DNA from 2 places in the Acidilutibacter cellobiosedens genome. Region 2 is predicted to be linked to the other one. Evidence: a T-box and tRNA genes for the amino acid it is inferred to sense, from the RefSeq annotation. Region 2 holds a T-box; the other holds one or more tRNA genes.
What was found. A T-box is a leader RNA that pairs with one kind of tRNA and senses whether it is charged. The one in region 2 lies ahead of serS (serine--tRNA ligase), so its partner is inferred to be a tRNA-Ser.

Region 1 (13,924 bases), 530 kb from region 2:
GGGAAAATTAAGTGAAGAAAGGCTTATAATTATTATCGATTTAGAAAAAGTTCTTAATGATAGTGAAAAAAGTGAAATAGAGCAGATGAAAATTTAGTTTAGAGGTGTATGTAATGAGTGATTCTTTAAACATAAAGAGGATCAATGATGTATTTCATCAAACAATTAACGCTATTGAAACAGGAAGAGAGGAAATAATTGATATATCGGAAAATATCAAAAAGGAATATACAAGGATAGAAGAAGAACTATCGGATATAAAAAAATTGGTGGATAATACAACCAAGGAAGTAGATTTTGCTGAAATTGAAGAAAGAAAGGCCAGGTTTAAGCTTGCTACCGTTAGTAAAAATTTTGACATATATAGTGAGCAGGATATAAAGGATGCTTATGAAGAAGCAAATGATTTAAGAATAAAACTTATTCTCTTAAGAGAAAAAGAAAGAACTTTGCTGGAAAGAAGATATGAGTATGAATTAAGACTTAAGGCCAATCTTGACATTATGAAAAAGGCAGATAATGTAAATAAAAAAATCGGAGTTGCAGTAAAATATCTTCAAGAAAATACCGATCAAATCCTTTTAACTATAGATGACTTGGGGAAACGTCAATATTTAGGTATTAAAATAATCGAAGGACAAGAAGAAGAGAGGGAAAGAGTCGCAAGAGACATTCATGACGGGCCTGCTCAATCCATGGCAAATATTTTGATAAAAGCAGAGCTGTGTGAAAAGTTACAGGATTTAGATAAAGAGAGAGCAAAGGTTGAACTCGGCAACTTGAAAACAATAGTAAGAGAAACCCTTAAAGATGTAAGAAAAATAATTTATGACTTAAGACCTATGTCTTTGGACGACTTAGGATTGAAGCCGACGTTGGAGAGATATATATATAATTATATGAAAGAAAACAGTATAATTGTAAAGTTAAACGTTATCGGCGACATAAGCGATGTTAATTCGACTATAGGAGTTGCGGTTTTTAGAGTAATTCAAGAAGCTCTGGCCAATGTCAAAAAACATTCTCAGGCAAGTATTTGTTCTATTATGGTAGAGAAGGCAAAGTCAAGATTAAATGTAATTATTTCGGATAATGGAGTTGGGTTTGATTGCGATAATAAACATATTGAATATGAGCCGAAGAAAAATGGATTTGGATTAATAAGTATGCGTGAAAGAATTGAATTATTAGATGGTGAATTACAAATTAAGTCGTCTCCAGGGAAGGGAACGAAACTTTATTTTTATATACCATTTGTAGAGGAGGAACTATACGTATGAAAGGTAAGAATATAACAGTGATGATAGCAGACGATCATGTTTTAATGAGAGAGGGACTGAAGCAATTGTTAGAGCTGGGAAATAATATTGAAGTTATCGCTCAATCCGGAGACGGGGAAGAGACCATAAAGAAGGCAGTAGAATGTAAGCCTGATGTTATATTATTGGATATAAATATGCCCAAATTAAATGGAATTGAAGTATTAAGAAGATTGAAAGATATGGGACAAACATCTAAAATTATTATGCTAACTATTCATGATGCTCGGGAATATCTTTTTGAGACTATGAAAATTGGAGCAAATGGATATATTTTAAAAGATTCTGATTCGGACAGTTTGGTCAAAGCCATTAAAGACGTTTATGCCGGTAAGACTTATATACAGCCCAGTATTGCTTCGATGCTTGTTGATGAGATTAATTCAAAAGGAGAGGAGAATAAAGATTTAGCTAAGATTAAGTCTTTAACCAGAAGAGAATATGAAGTTCTCACCCTTTTGGCAGAAGGAATTAACAATAAAGAGATAGCAGATAAATTATACATAAGCGAAAAAACTGTTAAAAATCATGTTTCTAATATATTTAAGAAGATTAAAGTAAATGATAGAATCCAAGCAGCCATATTTGCTTATAAAAATAATATAAAGAAAATATAAAGGTGGGATTTAAATGAGTGAAAAGAGTAAAGGGAAAATGCTTCAGGAGGAATTATTCTTAAAACATAAAAATACTTGGGAGTATGTTGAAGAAGATGAGTTCAACAAGATCTTTCAAATGGGTGAGGATTATAAAGAATTTTTAAATGTCGGAAAAACTGAAAGAAAAGCAACTAAAGAGATAATCAGAAGGGCTGAAGAAAAAGGGTTTAAACCATTAGAAAAAATATTAGAAACTGGAAAGAAGATAAAAGCCGGAGATAAGATTTATTTTAATAATAAAAATAAGGGAGTAGCACTTTTTGTCATAGGAAAGGAAGATATGGAAAAGGGAATGAATATAATCGGCTCTCATATAGATTCGCCAAGGCTTGATTTGAAGCAAGCTCCTCTTTATGAGGATTCAAATTTAGCTTTGCTTAAGACCCATTATTATGGCGGAATAAAGAAATATCAATGGGTTTCCATTCCTTTATCTCTTCATGGAATTGTAATTAAGAAGAATGGGGAAGAAATAGAAGTTGAAATAGGAGAAGATGAAAAGGACCCTGTATTTCTAATAACGGATTTATTAATTCACTTGGCTAAAGACCAGATGGCTAAGACTCTTGACGAAGGAATAGCAGGAGAAGGGCTTAATATTATTGCAGGAAGTATTCCTTATAAGGAGAAGGATTTGGATAATAAAATAAAACTTAATATATTGAATACTTTATACCAGAAATATGGAATAACCGAATCTGATTTTCTGACGGCAGAAATAGAAGCGGTACCTTCAGGCAAGGCAAGAGACGTAGGATTGGACAGAGGTCTTATATCTTCTTATGGTCATGACGATAGAGTATGTGCATATACTTCTCTAAAGGCAATATTAGATATGGATATCCCGGAAAGAACATCCGTAGGTTTATTTGTGGATAAAGAGGAGATCGGGAGTGTAGGCAGCACCGGAATGCATTCTCAATTTTTTGAAAATGCAGTAGCAGAAATTTTAGGTAAAGATTCAAACTTAATTAAATTTAAAAGGACGTTATCAAATTCAAGAATGTTGTCTGCTGATGTTGCAGCAGGATTTGATCCGAATTATCCGGAGGCTTTTGAGAAAAACAATTCTGCCGTAGTTGGTAATGGTATTAGTTTAATTAAATATACCGGCTCAAGAGGAAAAGGTGGTTCTAATGATGCAAATGCAGAATTTATCGGTTATGTAAGCAGAATATTTGATGAAAATAAAGTCGTATGGCAGACAGGAGAATTAGGTAAAACAGATCAAGGAGGAGGAGGAACTATCGCATATATTTTAGCTAATTATGGAATGGATGTAGTGGATTGCGGAGTTCCTGTCTTGAGTATGCATGCTCCTTATGAGATAGTAAGTAAAGGGGACGTTTATGAAACTTACAAGGGATATAAATATTTTTATTTGTCTAAATAAAAGTTGAAACCAATATGCTTTAAATACTTGAGATTTCAATAAATAAAAAGGCTGGTACAACTAATAATGACCGATTATGTACCGGCCCCTTTTTCAGTTATATATATTTTTTTACTAATTATTAATATTGGATGCTATATAATTTAAGGTAAAATTTTTAAAGGCTTCGCTTAAAGGTGATAGATGTCTGGTTTTATGGTATACAAAATAAAATTTTCTATTAAGATTGAATCCATCAATGTTGAATATTTTAATTTTTTTTTGCTGAATTTCATCTTTTACAGATATTTCCGAAAGAAAACTTATTCCTGCTCCTAAGGAAACAAGTTTTTTTATTATTTCCGTATCTTCAACGTATCCTATTATATTTAGTTGCTTTAAATTTAAGAAATTTAGTTCCATCTGCCTTTCTACTAATTCTCTTACACCCGAACCTTTTTCTCTCATTATTATCTTTTCTTTTAAGAGTATATTTTTTTCTAATGTAGAATAGTTATGGCAAGAAAACCTTTTGATGTTAGGAGTAATTAAAAAAAGGTTATCTTCCATTAAATCAATATATTCTAATTGGTTAGCACAGTGTTTCGTCCCTATTATTCCAAAATCGCTCTGCCCTTCCAGGATACTTTTTATAATACTTTTAGAATCCTTGGATATTAAGGAGAAAGTTACATCAGGATATGTTAAAAGAAAATTATATACAATGTTTGGAAGTACATATTTACTGGGAATAGTACTTGAAAAGATGTCTAAATGTCCCTGTATTTTACCTTTGAAGGATTCCAATTTGAATTTAGCCATCTTGCATGAATTAATTATATTAATAGCATATTCATATAATATGGTTCCAGAAGGAGTCAATGATATATTTTTGCCAGAGCGATTTATAAGAGAAGTTTTCATCTCTTTTTCTAAGTTTTGTATATGGTTTGTTACAGTGGGCTGAGTAATGTACAATTTATCGGCAGCTTTTGAGAAGCTTTTCAAATTTGCAACTTCTATGAAAGTTTCTAATTGTCTTAAATCCAAAAAGATCACCGCTTTCTTCAAATTCTAATTATATATTATCAGATAATGAGTATATTTTTAAAGTAAAAAAATAATAATAAAATTTAATTTTCTATTGACAAATGAATTTTAAGCTGGTATATTAAAATAGTTGTCACAAAAAAGAGCATCAATTGTAAATCATAAAAAATAAAGAATGTTGGCCTTGACAAAGAGAGCTGTTTATGCTATAGTAAGAAGGTCAACAATGAACCAAGAAAATTAAACAGTGGGAATAAATTTGAGTAAAAAACAAGTTGTAAAAAAGAAGTTAGTGTTTGATAAGAGCAAAGGCAAACTTTAAATTGAGAGTTTGATCCTGGCTCAGGACGAACGCTGGCGGCGTGCTTAACACATGCAAGTCGAGCGAAGGAATACTTAGGAAGCCTTCGGGAAGAATACGTATTCCTTAGCGGCGGACGGGTGAGTAACGCGTGAGGAATCTGCCTCGCACAAGGGGATAGCCTCGGGAAACCGGGATTAATACCCTATGATACTTACACTGCGCATGCAGAGTAAGTTAAAGAATATCGGTGTGAGATGACCTCGCGTCCCATTAGCTGGTTGGCAGGGTAAAAGCCTACCAAGGCGACGATGGGTAGCCGGCCTGAGAGGGTGAACGGCCACATTGGAACTGAGACACGGTCCAGACTCCTACGGGAGGCAGCAGTGGGGAATATTGCACAATGGAGGGAACTCTGATGCAGCAACGCCGCGTGAGCGAAGAAGGTTTTAGGATCGTAAAGCTCTGTCCTAGGGGAAGATAATGACGGTACCCGAGGAGGAAGCCCCGGCTAACTACGTGCCAGCAGCCGCGGTAATACGTAGGGGGCGAGCGTTGTCCGGAATTATTGGGCGTAAAGGGTGCGTAGGCGGCTGAACAAGTCAGATGTGAAAGGTTAAGGCTTAACTTTAATAAGCATATGAAACTGTTCAGCTTGAGTTAAGGAGAGGGGAGTGGAATTCCTAGTGTAGCGGTGAAATGCGTAGATATTAGGAGGAATACCAGTGGCGAAGGCGACTCTCTGGACTTAAACTGACGCTGAGGCACGAAAGCGTGGGGAGCAAACAGGATTAGATACCCTGGTAGTCCACGCCGTAAACGATGAGTGCTAGGTGTTGGGTGTCAAAGCTCAGTGCCGCAGCTAACGCAATAAGCACTCCGCCTGGGGAGTACGATGGCAACATTGAAACTCAAAGGAATTGACGGGGACCCGCACAAGCAGCGGAGCATGTGGTTTAATTCGATGCAACGCGAAGAACCTTACCAAGGCTTGACATCCCTCTGAAGTATATAGAGATATATATGGCTTTTAGGAGACAGAGGAGACAGGTGGTGCATGGTTGTCGTCAGCTCGTGTCGTGAGATGTTGGGTTAAGTCCCGCAACGAGCGCAACCCTTACTTTTAGTTACTAACAGGTAAAGCTGAGGACTCTAAAAGGACTGCCGGTGATAAATCGGAGGAAGGTGGGGATGACGTCAAATCATCATGCCCTTTATGTCTTGGGCTACACACGTGCTACAATGGTCGGTACAGAGGGAAGCGACACCGTAAGGCGAAGCAAATCCCAAAAAGCCGATCCCAGTTCGGATTGCAGGCTGCAACCCGCCTGCATGAAGCTGGAGTTGCTAGTAATCGCAGATCAGCATGCTGCGGTGAATGCGTTCCCGGGTCTTGTACACACCGCCCGTCACACCATGGGAGTTGACAATACCCGAAGCCGGTAAGCGAACCCGAAAGGGGAGCAGCCGTCGAAGGCAGGGTTAATGACTGGGGTGAAGTCGTAACAAGGTAGCCGTATCGGAAGGTGCGGCTGGATCACCTCCTTTCTAAGGAGAATTTAATTCCCACTGTATTAATTTATAAATAATATATTAATAGGAAATATTAATATAATATGGTTTTAACTCTTTGGGGGTGTAGCTCAGCTGGGAGAGCACCTGCCTTGCAAGCAGGGGGTCAGGAGTTCGAATCTCCTCATCTCCACCAGAACCTTGAGAACTGAAAAGTAAAGAAGAAGAAAAGAAGTAGGTCAAGCAAATAAGGGCATAGGGTGAATGCCTTGGCATCGGAAGCCGAAGAAGGACGGGGTAAGCGCCGAAATGCTTCGGGGAGTCGCAAACAGACATAGATCCGGAGATATCCGAATGGGGGAACCCGCCTGAGCAAACCTCAGGCATCATGCACTGAATAAATAGGTGAATGAAGGGAGACTGGGGGAACTGAAACATCTAAGTACCCCAAGGAAGAGAAAGAAAAATCGATTTTCAGAGTAGCGGCGAGCGAAAAGGAAAGAGCCCAAACCGGAGGGTTAAACCTTCGGGGTTGAGGACACAACATAAGGAGAGAAGAAAAGCAGCCGAAGGGACTGGGAAGTTCCGCCAGAGAAGGTGAAAGCCCTGTAGGCGAAACAAAGAAACTCGACAGTTGTGAACCAGAGTACCACAGGACACGAGAAATCCGGTGGGAAGCAGGGAGGACCACCTCCCAAGGCTAAATACTAACCGATGACCGATAGAGGAATAGTACCGTGAGGGAAAGGCGAAAAGAACCCCGGGAGGGGAGTGAAAAAGAACCTGAAACCCTATGCCTACAAGCAGTAGGAGCACTATTAGAAAGTGTGACTGCGTACTTTTTGTAGAACGGGCCAGCGAGTTACGATATGCAGCAAGGTTAAGCAGTGAAGCTGCGGAGCCGTAGGGAAACCGAGTCTGAATAGGGCGAAAGTTGCATATAGTAGACCCGAAACCGGGTGAGCTACCCATGGTCAGAGTGAAAGGGAAGTAAAATTCCGTGGAGGCTCGAACCGATTAGTGTTTAAAAACTATCGGATGAACTGTGGGTAGGGGTGAAATGCCAAACGAACCCGGAGATAGCTGGTTCTCCTCGAAATAGCTTTAGGGCTAGCCTTATGGAAAGTGAGATGGAGGTAGAGCACTGAATGGTAAAGGGGCACAAAGTGTTACCAAAACCTATCAAACTGCGAATGCCATACTCATAGAAATAGGAGTCAGACTGCGGGAGATAAGTTTCGTAGTCAAAAGGGAAAGAGCCCAGATCACCAGCTAAGGTCCCAAAGTGCAGGTTAAGTGGCAAAGGATGTGAAGTTACGGAGACAACCAGGATGTTGGCTTAGAAGCAGCCATACATTTAAAGAGTGCGTAATAGCTCACTGGTCAAGTGACGTTGCGCCGAAGATTTCCGGGGCTAAACCTGACACCGAAGCTGTGGGATAGAAATATCGGTAGAGGAGCAATCTGTGAGGAAGAAGCTATACCGAAAGGAGTAGTGGACGAAACAGAAGAGAGAATGCTGGCATGAGTAGCGAAAAGGCAAGTGAGAAACTTGCCCGTCGAAAGCCTAAGGGTTCCTGAGGAAGGCTCGTCCGCTCAGGGTAAGTCGGGACCTAAGCCGAGGCCGAAAGGCGTAGGCGATGGACAACAGGTTGAGAATCCTGTACCAAGAATATGCGTTAGAGAGAGGTGCTGACGCAGGAGGATAAGATGAGCACACAGATGGAAAAGTGTGTCTAAGCCTGAAGTAAGCTTTCATAGGGAAAACCGTGAAAGAGTTATGAGAGGTGATGGGGAGCGAAAAAAGAAGTAGCGAAGCATCCGAATCCAAACTGCCAAGAAAAGGCACTATCGAGTATATGATTGCCCGTACCGGAAACCGACACAGGTAGGCGAGGAGAGAATCCTAAGACGCACGGAAGAACCCTTGTTAAGGAACTCGGCAAAATAGCCCCGTAACTTCGGGAGAAGGGGTGCCGGAAGAAGAGAAGGCCAAACGGCTGGGAAATAATCCGGCCGCAGTGAAAGGGCCCAAGCGACTGTTTACCAAAAACACAGGTCTCTGCGAAGTCGAAAGACGAAGTATAGGGGCTGACACCTGCCCGGTGCTGGAAGGTTAAGGGGAAGAGTCAGTAGAAATACGAAGCTTAGAACTTAAGCCCCAGTAAACGGCGGCCGTAACTATAACGGTCCTAAGGTAGCGAAATTCCTTGTCGGGTAAGTTCCGACCCGCACGAAAGGTGTAACGACTTGGGCACTGTCTCAACAAGGGATCCGGTGAAATTGTAGTACACGTGAAGATGCGTGTTACCTGCGACAGGACGGAAAGACCCCATGGAGCTTAACTGTAGGCTGACATTGGATTTTGATATCATATGTACAGAATAGGTGGGAGGCAGAGAAGTAAGTGCGCCAGCATTTATGGAGTCAAAAGTGGGATACCACTCTTATGATATTGAAATTCTAACCAAGTACTGTGAAGCCAGTACAGGGACACTGTCAGTTGGGCAGTTTGACTGGGGCGGTCACCTCCCAAAGAGTAACGGAGGTGCTCAAAGGTTCCCTCAGTACGGTTGGAAATCGTACGAAGAGTGTAAAGGCAGAAGGGAGCTTAACTGCGACACATACAGGTGGAGCAGGAAGGAAACTTGGACTTAGTGATCCGGTGGCACCGAGTGGAAAGGCCATCGCTCAACGGATAAAAGCTACCCTGGGGATAACAGGCTTATCTCCCCCAAGAGTTCACATCGACGGGGAGGTTTGGCACCTCGATGTCGGCTCGTCTCATCCTGGGGCTGAAATAGGTTCCAAGGGTTGGGCTGTTCGCCCATTAAAGAGGCACGCGAGCTGGGTTCAGAACGTCGTGAGACAGTTCGGTCCCTATCCGTCGCAGGCGCAGGAAATTTGAGAGGAGCTGTCCTTAGTACGAGAGGACCGGGATGGACAGACCGATGGTGAATCAGTTGTCTCGCCAGAGGCAGAGCTGAGAAGCTAAGTCTGGGAAAGATAAGAGCTGAAGGCATCTAAGCACGAAGCAGACCTCAAGAAGAGATTTCCCACTCCGCAAAGGAGGTAAGACACCAGAAAGACGAACTGGTAGATAGGTCTCAGGTGGAAGAGTAGTAATACTTTAAGCTGAGAGAAACTAATAAGTCGAGGGCTTGACCTAAAGATTCTTCTTCAAAGTTTTCAGGGAAAAGGGTAAGGAAGTAAAAGGAAAAAAGGAAAAAGTATTTGGTGACAAAGACGAGAGGGAAACACCTGTAACCATACCGAACACAGAAGTTAAGCCTTTCAGTGCTGATGGTACTTGAGTGGAAACGCTCTGGGAGAGTAGGACGTTGCCAGAACATTCTTGGGTAGCTCAATGGCGGAGCAACCGGCTGTTAACCGGTAGGTTGTGGGTTCGAGCCCCACCCCAAGAGCCAAAAGAAAAGATAAGCCGGGGTGGCGGAACAGGCAGACGCACAGGACTTAAAATCCTGCGGTCCTTAAAAGATCGTACCGGTTCGATTCCGGTTCCCGGCATTAGGGTGGTTATATCGCGGGGTAGAGCAGTCTGGTAGCTCGTCGGGCTCATAACCCGGAGGTCGTTGGTTCAAATCCAACCCCCGCAACCATTTATAAAAATAGAATAATAAAGAAATTAAATTATTATTTTTTTCTGTTCTATGATATCAATATAATAAAATATATGTAACTATTGAGGCCCTATGGTCAAGCGGTTAAGACATCGCCCTTTCACGGCGGTAACTCGGGTTCGAATCCCGGTAGGGTCACCAAAAGGAGGGCGCATAGCTCAGCTGGGAGAGCACCTGCCTTACAAGCAGGGGGTCATAGGTTCGAGCCCTATTGTGCCCACCAATAAAAAATGTAGTGGCAAAAGTGAGTAGAAGTAATAATATATAAATGATGGTAAGTAAAATGCGGCCTGGTAGTTCAGCTGGTTAGAATGCCAGCCTGTCACGCTGGAGGTCATGGGTTCGATCCCCATCCAGGTCGCCATTAAAAACAATATAACAAATGATGAAATCGAAAGCAGAAATTTAATAAACATGCTGGTGTAGCTCAATTGGTATAAGCAGAGAACCCAAATCATGTATTTCGATTTGGAGTGAATCGCTTAGTGGAACAGTTAATATAAGCAGTGTTGTAGTTTTAAGGCAGAAATTTAATAAACATGCTGGTGTAGCTCAATTGGTATAAGCAGAGAACCCAAATCATGTATTTCGATTTGGAGTGAATCGCTTAGTGGAACAGTTAATATAAGCAGTGTTGTAGTTTTAAGGCAGAAATTTAATAAATCTGCTGGTGTAGCTCAATTGGTATAAGCAGAGAACCCAAATCGTGTATTTCGATTTGGAGTGAATCGCTTAGTGGAACAGTTAATATAAGCAGTGTTGTAGTTTTAAGGCAGAAATTTAATAAATCTGCTGGTGTAGCTCAATTGGTATAAGCAGAGAACCCAAATCGTGTATTTCGATTTGGAGTGAATCGCTTAGTGGAACAGTTAATATAAGCAGTGTTGTAGTTTTAAGGCAGAAATTTAATAAATCTGCTGGTGTAGCTCAATTGGTAGAGCAACTGACTTGTAATCAGTAGGTTGGGGGTTCAAGTCCTCTCACCAGCTCCAGGAGGGGTTCCCGAGTTGGCCAAAGGGGACGGACTGTAAATCCGTTAGCTGAGCTTTCACTGGTTCGAATCCAGTCCCCTCCACCATGAAAAAATAATATATGTGCGGGTGTAGCTCAGTGGTAGAGCCCCAGCCTTCCAAGCTGGTTGCGAGGGTCCGATTCCCTTCACCCGCTCCAGAAGAAATTAGCACCTATAGCTCAGGTGGATAGAGCAACGGACTTCTAATCCGTGTGCCGGGGGTTCGAATCCTCCTAGGTGCACCATTAATTTTGGGGTGTAGCCAAGGCGGTAAGGCACTAGACTTTGACTCTAGCATTTCCGCAGGTTCGAGTCCTGCCACCCCAGCCAAAATTATAAAATTATTATGACTCATTAGCTCAGGTGGTAGAGCACCTGACTTTTAATCAGGGTGTCCGGAGTTCGAGTCTCCGATGGGTCACCATATATTGTTGGAGAGGTACCGAAGCGGTCATAACGGGGCGGTCTTGAAAACCGTTTGGGTCTTTGGCCCGCGTGGGTTCGAATCCCACCCTCTCCGCCATTTAGCTTGTAAGGAGAAGTACTCAAGTGGCTGAAGAGGCTCCCCTGCTAAGGGAGTAGACCTTTTACGGGGTGCGAGGGTTCAAATCCCTCCTTCTCCGCCAAAGAGTAAAAGAATAGGGGCCTTTAGCTCAGTAGGTTAGAGCGTCCGGCTCATAACCGGCAGGTCCGGGGTTCGAGTCCCTGAAGGCCCACCATTTTTATATTTGTTATAAAGGGGTGTAGTTCAGTGGTAGAACGTCGGTCTCCAAAACCGAATGTCGTGGGTTCAAATCCTGCCACCCCTGCCAATAGTAAACAATTATTAGGATTAGGGTGCATAGCTCAGCTGGGAGAGCACCTGCCTTACAAGCAGGGGGTCATAGGTTCGAGCCCTATTGTACCCACTGTAAAGATAGCGGGGTGTGGCACAGCTTGGTAGTGTGCATGGTTCGGGACCATGAGGCCGTGGGTTCAAATCCCACCACTCCGATTAGAAGAATTATATGATTATTTTTCAAAAATTGAGGGCCTTTAGCTCAGTAGGTTAGAGCGTCCGGCTCATAACCGGCAGGTCCGGGGTTCGAGTCCCTGAAGGCCCACCATTTTTATATTTGTTATAAAGGGGTGTAGTTCAGTGGTAGAACGTCGGTCTCCAAAACCGAATGTCGTGGGTTCAAATCCTGCCACCCCTGCCAATAGTAAACAATTATTAGGATTAGGGTGCATAGCTCAGCTGGGAGAGCACCTGCCTTACAAGCAGGGGGTCATAGGTTCGAGCCCTATTGTACCCACTGTAAAGATAGCGGGGTGTGGCACAGCTTGGTAGTGTGCATGGTTCGGGACCATGAGGCCGTGGGTTCAAATCCCACCACTCCGATTAGAAGAATTATATGATTATTTTTCAAAAATTGAGGGCCTTTAGCTCAGTAGGTTAGAGCGTCCGGCTCATAACCGGCAGGTCCGGGGTTCGAGTCCCTGAAGGCCCACCATTTTGCCCAGATAGCTCAGTAGGTAGAGCAGAGGACTGAAAATCCTCGTGTCGGTGGTTCGATTCCGCCTTTGGGCACTAAAAATAGACTTAAATGTTATAAGTCTATTTTTTTTATAATCCATAGGAAAATTATAATTTCCTTAATATAAATTTTCCGTAAATGGGTTTCAAAAAAGGCTTCCTTAATTTATTAATGCTTCAATAGAAGGCTTTTTTACAATAAAAGCTATTATATTTTTAACTATATTTATGATATTATCGGTAATTAAGATTTTATCTGCTTTTAATAATATTATGTTTTCAGGAAGGCAAAAGGAGGTACTGTCCTTAATAGGCTTCAATTCAGGAAAATTTGATAAATTTAAATAAAGACATTTCTTGTTGTTTGACAATAAACCTTGATTTGATTGTAAGATTAATATTCCCTCTTTATTAGTGGGATCGTATTTTAAACTGAAGTTTTCATCAAAATATATGATAGGAATATTTTTCAGCCCATGCCATTGAAATTTGATTTCCAACGATTCATCTTGAATATTCATTTCTTCTAATATTATTTTAAAGGGTTTGGAAGAAACTGACATTTCTACAGTTTTCTTATCTTCTATTATGTTAAATATGGATAACAATTTAGGTAAATTTTTTATGTCCTCATAATTGTGAAGTAGTATTTTCCTCTTTAGATCCTCATTTCTTTGATTCATATATTTATAGTACATATTTGTACATTCTTTTCCACTAATTTTATCTTCTCTGAATATATTAAGATATTTTTCGACGGATTTTAACTTTAAATCTTTAAGGCCTAAAAAATCATTTTCTTTTTTAATTATCCTATATAGATCAATACTTTTATCATAAGAAATTTTATAATCAATATTATATTTTTTATATTTGTAATTTAAAAAAGGAAGATCAAAATTGTCCCCATTATAGGTAATTATATATTTATATCTTTCCGCTATTTTCATTACTTCTTTTAAAAGCTCGTCTTCTTCATTGGGATTATCAATGAAAATCTGATTAACTGAAAGATGACCATTATGAGGAAGAAGTATTCCGGTTAAATATATAAAACTTTTTTCTCTGCTGAACCCCGTGGTTTCAATGTCTAAAAAACATATTTTATCTGTATCGAAATATTTTTTTGTATCTATGGATATAGGCTCTGTATTAATATAGTTTTTCATTTTTCACCTCTTAACGTATACTCAAATATTTTTTACTTATTAAATTAAATAAAAGTGTTATAATTAAATAAGATGTCAAATAAATTATAGACTTTTTTAACTTTTGTATCAAATATTATTTATATTGAGAGGAGAGTTGCAGTGGAAATTAAAGACATAAAAAAATCTTTTTTGGAAATAAACAATGCACAAAAAAATAATTTTGGATTAGTTGCTTTATATGATTTTTTGGAAAACTTTTTAGTCCTTTCGGATAGTGTAGAACAGGAAAATGATTTGGAAGGAATAAAAAATAATAACGGAAAAGAAGGGGAAGATATAGTTTCTCTGTATAATGAGATAAAAAATATCGGATTAAATATAGAAGAACAGC
Region 2 (9,058 bases):
AACCTTAAAGACAGAATAATTAAAATAGGCCATGAAATAAATCGAAATATTGTTTCCGAAGAATCCTATGAAAGATATAAAAACCTTATAGAGGATATAAACTTAAGGCTTGCAAGAGAGAATGAAGAGTTTGATGAACTTCTAAATTTTGTAAACGATACGAAAAACAAAATGGAATACGAAATTAAAGATGAAAAAGACAGAAAGGCTTATGAATTAATAAGGAAAATTCATAATGAATTAGACGAAGTACATAGTGAGCACAGGCAATTGCTTAAGAACAGCATATCTTTAAAGACAAATGCTTTGGAATCAGCTCAGGAATCATTATATTTTATAGGAGTTGAATCTTTTAATTTTGAGGAGGAAATAACAAAAAGGCTTATATCTATACCTCTGCCCCTTGGGGCGTCAAGGTACATTATAAATCCGTTTATGTATTTGTCGATGGCAAAAACCTGGTCTCCTCTGAGAGTTTTTTATGAACAAAAGATAGAATCGGAAAGGGAAAGTGAGGATATTTATGAATTTGCCGAGCCCCAAGAAGGGGAAATTATAGATGAATACCTTAATATTACAAAATTTAATTTTAGAAAAATAATGGAGATCGTTATTAAGATGATGAGAAACAAAAATGAAATTACTTTAGAAGAAGTTGTCGGAAATATGCAATCTGAGGATGAAGATATATTAAATCACAGGAGTTTTTATGATTTTTGGATAATACTTCATCAGAAATCCCCTATTATTTTGAATGACACAGAATATGATAACAATGAATTGTTTAAGGATGCATTTGAAATCTTTAAAGGTAAAAGGATAAAACTAACTGTAGTTGAGAAGGACGGAATAGTTTACGGCAATAAAAGATTTTCAATAAAGAATATGGTTATGAGATTAGAGGAGAATACAGATGGAATATAGGGATGTTGAAGTTTTGAATGCGTTTAAAATATATTCTTACCTTGCAGCCAACGGTTTTTGCGAGAAAGATGAAATGAGGCTTTATATAACCGATGACAAGGTAAGAGACTTAGTAAATCAATTTTCATCAGTTGTGGGGTGTACTGTTATACCTGCGGGAGAATATGTATATTTGGTTCCAACGGAACCTCTTTCACCATTTCATGTATCAAATGAAGAGATTAAAAAAGAGTATCTACCTTCGAGAGCAGTAAACTTGGATATATATCTTATGTATGTGGCTATAATCGTTTTATTCGGGGAATTTTACGACAGCTATCAGAGCACCGAAGCAACAAGGAATTTTTTACCCATGAAGGAATGGCTTTCTTCTCTAAATAATCATATTTCCTCAATTAAGGAAATAGACAAAGATGAGCTGAAAAAGATTGAGAAGGATAGCGAATATAATTGGGTGGGAATAGTGGAAAAGTGGGAAGCAATGGATGATTTGAGGGAAAACGTAAAAGTCCAAGATGCCAGGACCGTCAGCAGGCTCAGCTTTTTAAATACGGTGAAAAGATTTTTGGAAAATCAAGGGCTTATAACTGATATAGGAAATGACGAAATAGAACTTACGGAGAAAGCCAAGACAATTGTTCAAAAATACTATATGGAATATGAATTCAACAGAGGAATTTTAGATTTTATGTATCAAGCGGAAAGAGAAGGAAAGGAGAGAAAAAATGCCGTCCATATCGAAAATAAGGTTCACTAATGTCGTATATGAGGGAGGTTCCAAAAGATACAACGATGACATCTTTGTTTTTGAAGGCAATAACGGAGCAATTCTTTTAGAAAACGGAGGCGGGAAAACAGTTTTTATACAAACCGTTTTGCAGGCAATTCTTCCTCATTCGGATTTAGCGGAAAGAAAAATAAAGGATACATTGTCTTTGGAAGGCAATCCCGCTCATATAGCCGTAGAATGGATATTAAACGAAAGACCCAGAAGATATGCCTTAACTGCAGTAACGTTGTTTTTAGTTAACGGTAAGCTGGATTCTTACAGATATGTTTATGAATACGGAAGTAGTGACAGCAATTCAATCGAAAATATCCCTTTTGTCAGAAATACTTCAAATGGGAATAAACGCCCTGCGGGAAGAGAAGAAATGAATGATTATTATCAATATATGAGCAAGGAGCATGTAAATGCCAAGAGATTTTCTACAATTAGAGAATATCAAAAATATATAGAAGAAAATTTTAAGATAATTCCTATGGAATGGAGAAGAATATCATTGATAAACGGAGAAGAGGGAGGGGTGGAGAAATTTTTTGACGGCTGCAAAACTACCGAAAGTTTAGTCGACAGGCTCCTGATTCCCGTTGCCGAAGAAGCCCTGGCGGGAAACGGAATGAAGGATTTTGCCGATACTTTTGAAAATCAGAGGGAACATTTCAAGCAACATAATTATCTGAAAAAGAATATAGATGAAAGTAAACTTATTCAGGATAGAATAAGAAAATACGTTGAAGTATATAAGGAATATTATTATTCTCTTGAAAAATTCGGTAAGAAAAAAGGAGAGGGAAAAGCCCTTTATGAATTTTTCCTTGATGAGCATAAAAAGACGGATAAGGAATTAAAAGATGTAGAAAAAGCACAGAATGATTGGAAGAGTACAAATGAAAAATTAGTTCAGAAGGAATATTCCTATTATTTGGAATGCATAAAGCAAGAATTAGAAAAGGATGAGAACGAATATAACAACTGTCTCAGAGATTACGAGGTGCAAAAAGACGAATTTTCGGCTAAGGAAAGAAGGCTGGAAAACTTAGAGATTGCTCAATTGAAAAAAAAGATCAAGGATGATGAAGACGAGATTTTGATCTATAAAAAACAGCTTGATATGTTGGAAAAAGATGAAAAGACCGATGAAGCAGAAAAACAATTGAGAATCAACTCATCCGCTGTTAGTGGATATTTTGACGGAGAATTTAATAAATTGAATGGGAAGAGAGATGAAGCGAATAGAAAAAGAGAGGAATGTAATGATAATCTCCGTATACTTAGAGAAAAAAAGGACTCTTTAGACAAGGAGTATGAGGAACTTGTTGAAAAAAAAGGGAATCTAAGGGGAGAGCTGAACTTTTCCTGCAGACAAATGAAAGATATTGAAAGCGAGATACTTTCCAATTCCGAAAATGAAACAATAGAAGAACAGTATCCTAAATGGACGGATAAAATTAATTTTCTGGAAAAGGATTTAGTAGAACGCCGTGAGAGGCTGAAAGAGATGTATGAGGAGAAAAACCGTATCAATGCCGAATTAAGTTCTTACAGGGAAAAACAGGAGCAGCTTTCAGATAACAGGGGAGTTTTGGGAGAGAAAATAGAAAGAATAGAAAATGAAGAAAAGGAATTGTTAATCAAGATAAAGGAGCTGATTTCAGGTTATGAGCATATAAACAGTTTGTATATAAAAAAAGAACAGATAGTAGCGGCTTTAGAAGATAAATGTGAGAGAATCAGGCGGGAAAGGGAAGAACTTCTGATAAATGAAAGGATATCTCACAGGTTTTCCGATGATTATAAGGATAATGAGTATTTTACTGCCGAACCCATGCTGGATTCATGGATAAATCAGTGGAGGAATAACTTCGTTTTTTTGGAATCCGGTGCTCAGTATATCGGAAGGGCGGCTGCCGTTTTGAATAAGGATGAAACAGAGTATTATCAGAACTATCCTTATTGGGCATCATCCGTAATTGTTGCGGATAACGGTGAAAATAAATTACATGAAAAACTTAAAAGGAATATAGATAAAATCAGCTGTCCCATTGGAATTTTGACTCAATCCAAAGCACAGCTCCTTTTGGAAGGAGGAAAAATAGAAAATGATATTTTTCTCTATCCTTCGGTATGGAAGGATAATATAAAGAGAGAAGATTTTCAGGCTAAAAAAACCGAAGGACAAAAAAAAGCCGAAAGCGCTACCCGGGCAAGGAAAGAAAAAGAAACAGAGTTGGAAAGGTATACTAAAGTTTTAAACAAAATAAAAGAATTTTTAGACCAATATCCTTATGAGGATTTTACTATGTTAAAAGAGGATTACAAACATACTGATGAGGAAATAAATACGATAAAATGCAATATAGAAGAAGGAGAAAAAAGAGTATTGCAGATAGATAACGATATAAAAAATGCGGGAAATAAAATCAACAATTTGCAAGAAGAACAAAATGTATTAAATAAAAATATTGTGGAAGCCGGAAAGTATTTAAATTTCAAAAACTCCGTGAAAGGTATAAAAAAAGATTTATTCCGATTGGATTTTAAAATTGAGGAAAACAATAAAAAAAAGGAAGAGAATAAAAAGGAAACAGAAAGGTACAGGGGAATATCTGAAAAATTACTTTTAGAACTAAATAAGATTAAAGGTTATATTGATTCTTTAAGCAAAGACGAATTGTATATGGAAGTCAGAGATTTTGTTCCCGAATATTCTCCGATTTCCATAGAAGTTTTAAAGAGAGAAAGAAAGGAATTGAAAGATGTATTAAATAAGAAGCAGAAGGACAGAGAAAATATATCGTATAATATAGTGAAAATTTCTGATGCAAAAGAAGAGCATCGGAAGGATTTAAAGAATTTGATTTTACGTGCCAAATATCAGTCAGAAAAGGATATGGAATTTCCCATATACGGAGAAGCCGAAATCGAGGATTTGATTAAAAGTATAAAAGTTCTTTCTCCCCTGCTGGATAAAAAAGAAAAAGAATTAAATAGATTTAAAGAAAAATATCAGAATATTAAAAGTAAATATGAAGTCAAAGAAGAAGATTATTTTAAGGTTTATGATAAGATAGTGGAATTTACCGATTCCTTGGGAAATGTGAAGAAAGAGATAGATGATGAGAAGATCGAATTGGGTAAGAGAATTGATTATTTGAATTCCATGGAAGAAAAATGGGATAAAGAACTAAAATCAATAGAAGAAGTTTTGAATAATTTGAGGCTGAAAAATGAAAAATACGAATATCTGTCTGATAATGTCATATCCTTAGGTTTATCCGATGATATGATTCAAGGGCTTCCTTATGATAGAATGAAATATGTTAGTCTCGTTTTGAACTCCCTTGAAAATATAAAAAAGGAAACAGAGGAAAATATAATTAAAGTAGATAAAGAAAAACGGGACTTTGAGATGTTTTGCAGTGAACACATAAGCGAACCCAGATTGAAAAACATGGCGTTATGGGGGATTAAATATAAAGATAAATATGATGATATTATTGAATGGCAGAAAAACATAGATAAAAGAATTGACAAAACCGTAAATATATTGGAAATGGATATGATGGAGCATGATAAGGAGATAAGCCAGTTTGTGAAATATCTTAATTCTTATTTAAAGTCCCTTGCTCAGGAAATAGGGTCTATTTCTAAGAAGACGAGGATAAAGGTAGACGACAAATCAAAAAAAATATATATAATTGACGTTCCGGAATGGAAAGAAGAATTTGGGAAGGAAGAAATAAGAAATTATATAAATATTATGATTAAAGATATTGAAAGCAATGAATTTAAGGATGAAGAGGGAAAAGAAGATAAGTCTTCCGTAAGAAAATATATAGAAGATAAATTTCAAGCCAAGCAGCTTATGAAAGCCCTTATGGCAGGGGACGGAATAAAAGTAAAATGCAGAAAAGTTACGAATGACGGTAAGGTAAATAGTATTCCCGTGTCTTGGGAAAAAACGAATTCTTGGTCCGGCGGGGAAAAATGGAGTAAAAATATGACTTTATTTTTGGGGATATTGAATTATCTTGCTGAAAAAAAGCAGAGTATAAATTTCGAACAAAAGAGGAACCGTACGGTTATATTGGATAATCCGTTCGGAGAAGCTTCAAGTAACCATGTTTTGGATCCCGTATTCTTTATTGCCGAACAGTTGGGGTTTCAAATAATAGCTTTGACTGCTCACAGCGAAGGAAAATATATAAGAGATTATTTTCCAATAGTGTACAGTTGCAGACTTCGTCCTTCTTTAGACAAAGATACTCAGATATTCACTAAAGAAAGAGAGATAAAGTATGCTTTTTTTAAAGATAATGATCCCCAGGTTTTATCGAGACTCGGAGAAAAAGAACAGCTTACCATGTTTTAGAAGATTTTTTACTTGTAAATTATTTTCGAATTGTATATAATAGATATAATTTAGTAATACAAAAATATATATGAGCGATGATAAAAACTTCGGCTTATAAATCTATTCAGAGAGCTGGTGTTTGCTGCGAACCGGTTAGAATTTAAGCCTTTCCACTTTTAGAGCTGTCGATGAAAAATCGAAGGAATGTGTCCTTTATTGCACGTTTTAGAGGTGGTCAGCCTTATGGGCTGACAATTTGGGTGGCATCGCGGATCCTTCCGTCCCATATTTATTATATGAGATTGGGAGGTTTTTTTATTTAAAATACTGTATATGAGGAGGAGAAAAATGTTAGATATTAAATTTTTGCGGGCAAATCCTGAAATAGTAAAAGAAAATATCAGAAAAAAATTTCAAGATGAAAAACTTATATTGGTAGATGAAGTAATAAAATTAGATGAACAATTCAGGGCAACAAAAACAAGAAGTGATTTTCTCAGAAGTCAGAGGAATTCTATTAGCAAAGAGATTGGAGCTTTAATGTCCAAAGGGCAAAGAGAAGAAGCTGAAAAAAAGAAAAAACAAGTTGAAGATATTGCACAGGAACTTGCTGATTTGAAAACGTCAGAAGATAATATTGAGAGTCAAATTCGGGAAAGAATGTTGGTTATTCCAAATATAATAGATCCGTCCGTACCCATCGGAAAGGACGACAGTGAAAATGTTGAACGTGAAAGGTTTGGAGAACCCATTGTTCCTGATTTTGAAGTACCATACCATGTTGATATTATGGAAAGACTTAATGGAATAGACCTTGATAGTGCAAGAAAAACCAGTGGAAACGGTTTTTATTACCTTTGCGGTGATATTGCCCGTCTTCATTCCTCCATTCTTTCATATGCACGGGATTTTATGATTGATAGAGGTTTTACCTACTATATTCCACCTTTCATGATACGTGGCAATGTGGTAAACGGAGTTATGAGTTTTTCAGAAATGGAAAATATGATGTATAAAATTGAAGGAGAAGACTTATATCTAATCGGAACAAGCGAACATTCCATGATTGGAAAATTTATTGACACAATTTTAGATGAGGAACAGCTTCCTCAAGCATTAACCAGTTATTCTCCCTGTTTTCGAAAAGAAGTAGGTGCTCATGGTATTGAGGAACGAGGGGTATATCGTATTCACCAATTCGAGAAAGAAGAAATGATTGTAGTTTGTAAGCCGGAAGAAAGTCCTCAGTGGTTTGAAAAATTATATCATATTACAGTAGATTTTTTCCGTTCTTTGGACATTCCCGTACGTACCTTAGAATGCTGTTCAGGTGATTTAGCAGATTTAAAAGTAAAAAGTATTGATGTGGAAGCCTGGTCACCCCGTCAGAAAAAATATTTTGAAGTTGGAAGCTGTTCAAATTTAGGAGATGCACAAGCGCGTCGTCTTGGTATTCGTATTAGAAGTAAAGAAAAGGGAAACTATCTTGCACATACTCTTAATAATACAGTAGTCGCACCGCCCCGTATGCTGATAGCATTTTTGGAAAACAACCTTAATGCAGATGGCTCCGTTACAATTCCTAAGCCTCTTCAAATGTATATGGGCGGGAAAGAAGTTATAAAAAAATAAAAGTAGGCAGTTTGACTTACTGCCTGCTTTTTATTTGACTTTCATTTATAGCGGATTTAACTGCATATTTTATTACAAAATATAAAATGGCCAGTTTTATTAAATCCCAACCTATGTTTAGCCCTAAGCCTAATGAACCTAATATAGTTGAATTTCCCATATTTTTCTCCTCCGCTTTTATAATATGGATTAATTACATATTATCTCAAAATATAGTAAAATTCAATGATTAAAATACTTTATTCCATATTCTGTTCATTTTATGAAGCTATTCAATTTCAAACATATCATTTATCAGAGGAATAATATTGATTACAGGTTCCTCATAAGGATGAATTTTTTTAATTGTAGCTACTGCATCCTTAACTTTCGTAATTGGACAGCGGACTTCCAGTTTACATTCGGAACCGAAATTTATGGTACCAACTTCTCCGTTAAAAGGACTGCTTCCAAGCAAGGGGTGCCAATAACCTTGTACATTAGAAAAGGAAATAACGTGATCATATTTTCCGATTTGGCAAGCTCCGATTTTCGTCAGCTCATCCCTTAAACTTTCAATATATTCTTGCGGGACATATATTTCTATTTTAACTTTTGAAAAATCCATTTTTATCACCCTCAATATAAATATGATTAGAACTGTATAACTCAACTGCTAAATCTCATTTTTTTATTCCATACCAGTATAAACAATAAATAGAAAGAAAGCAATGTAAAAACCATAGATATTCCGAAAATACTGACAAACTGCAACTATGCTGGGAATCTTAATATTGTGATATTTGGACTGCCAAATAAAATCAATATGGCTGTCAGAAAAAAGATTAATAGGTGTCAGAAAATGGTGATAAATGCATTAAAGATAATATACAATCAAGACCATTCATCTCATTTGTTTTATAAAGCAAATGAGATGAATATTTTAAAACATGGTTTTTTACATCGTTATACTTGTTTTATAAGGTTTATGAAAGATTTTTTATATAATAGACAATTATATAACATTGGCATTAAATGAAATAGTCTGTTATATTGAATAATAAAAAAATTTTTATAAATCCGGTTTGGACAAACGTTTGCCAATATAATGCTGTTGAAGTAGGGAAAAATGTAAAAAACTTTAAAGTGGGAGACAGAGCCGTTGGAGCTAATTCAGTCCCTTGCTTTCACTGCTATTTCTGCAAACGGAAAGAGTATAGCTTATGTGAGAATCTTCAGTATTTAAACGGGGCATATGCCGAGTATATAGTGATTCCGAGTCAAATATTAAAATATAACTATCTTCATATTCCCGATGACCTTGATTATAAAGAAGCAGCTTTGGTCGAACCTCTTGCTTGCGTACTTCACGGAATAGATGAAAT

Region 1: it has a tRNA-Ser gene. The T-box ahead of serS (serine--tRNA ligase) is inferred to sense a tRNA for this amino acid. The anticodon was not compared.

Annotation. Positions count from the first base shown of each region.
Region 1 is NZ_CP035282.1:2,526,518-2,540,441, reverse strand. Features, by position in the region: gene EQM13_RS12345 (chemotaxis protein CheW) at 1-97, shown strand, start outside; gene EQM13_RS12340 (sensor histidine kinase) at 114-1,280, shown strand; gene EQM13_RS12335 (response regulator) at 1,277-1,936, shown strand; gene EQM13_RS12330 (aminopeptidase) at 1,950-3,371, shown strand; gene EQM13_RS12325 (selenium metabolism-associated LysR family transcriptional regulator) at 3,486-4,400, opposite strand; rRNA gene EQM13_RS12320 (16S ribosomal RNA) at 4,720-6,249, shown strand; tRNA gene EQM13_RS12315 (tRNA-Ala) at 6,334-6,409, shown strand; rRNA gene EQM13_RS12310 (23S ribosomal RNA) at 6,451-9,382, shown strand; rRNA gene rrf (5S ribosomal RNA) at 9,447-9,563, shown strand; tRNA gene EQM13_RS12300 (tRNA-Asn) at 9,567-9,641, shown strand; tRNA gene EQM13_RS12295 (tRNA-Leu) at 9,655-9,741, shown strand; tRNA gene EQM13_RS12290 (tRNA-Met) at 9,757-9,833, shown strand; tRNA gene EQM13_RS12285 (tRNA-Glu) at 9,921-9,995, shown strand; tRNA gene EQM13_RS12280 (tRNA-Val) at 10,002-10,077, shown strand; tRNA gene EQM13_RS12275 (tRNA-Asp) at 10,142-10,218, shown strand; tRNA gene EQM13_RS12270 (tRNA-Thr) at 10,771-10,846, shown strand; tRNA gene EQM13_RS12265 (tRNA-Tyr) at 10,847-10,932, shown strand; tRNA gene EQM13_RS12260 (tRNA-Gly) at 10,951-11,024, shown strand; tRNA gene EQM13_RS12255 (tRNA-Arg) at 11,035-11,111, shown strand; tRNA gene EQM13_RS12250 (tRNA-Gln) at 11,119-11,196, shown strand; tRNA gene EQM13_RS12245 (tRNA-Lys) at 11,215-11,290, shown strand; tRNA gene EQM13_RS12240 (tRNA-Ser) at 11,300-11,389, shown strand; tRNA gene EQM13_RS12235 (tRNA-Ser) at 11,402-11,492, shown strand; tRNA gene EQM13_RS12230 (tRNA-Ile) at 11,509-11,585, shown strand; tRNA gene EQM13_RS12225 (tRNA-Trp) at 11,604-11,678, shown strand; tRNA gene EQM13_RS12220 (tRNA-Val) at 11,702-11,774, shown strand; tRNA gene EQM13_RS12215 (tRNA-Pro) at 11,787-11,860, shown strand; tRNA gene EQM13_RS12210 (tRNA-Ile) at 11,896-11,972, shown strand; tRNA gene EQM13_RS12205 (tRNA-Trp) at 11,991-12,065, shown strand; tRNA gene EQM13_RS12200 (tRNA-Val) at 12,089-12,161, shown strand; tRNA gene EQM13_RS12195 (tRNA-Pro) at 12,174-12,247, shown strand; tRNA gene EQM13_RS12190 (tRNA-Ile) at 12,283-12,359, shown strand; tRNA gene EQM13_RS12185 (tRNA-Phe) at 12,364-12,436, shown strand; gene EQM13_RS12180 (ribonuclease H-like domain-containing protein) at 12,544-13,551, opposite strand; gene EQM13_RS12175 (hypothetical protein) at 13,693-13,924, shown strand, end outside.
Region 2 is NZ_CP035282.1:1,999,263-2,008,320, reverse strand. Features, by position in the region: gene EQM13_RS09690 (replicative DNA helicase) at 1-924, shown strand, start outside; gene EQM13_RS09685 (DUF6063 family protein) at 914-1,681, shown strand; gene EQM13_RS09680 (coiled-coil domain-containing protein) at 1,650-6,080, shown strand; T-box leader at 6,149-6,351, shown strand; gene serS (serine--tRNA ligase) at 6,411-7,694, shown strand; gene EQM13_RS18230 (DUF6019 family protein) at 7,711-7,854, opposite strand; gene EQM13_RS09670 (cytochrome C biogenesis protein) at 7,963-8,301, opposite strand; gene EQM13_RS09665 (zinc-dependent alcohol dehydrogenase) at 8,727-9,058, shown strand, end outside.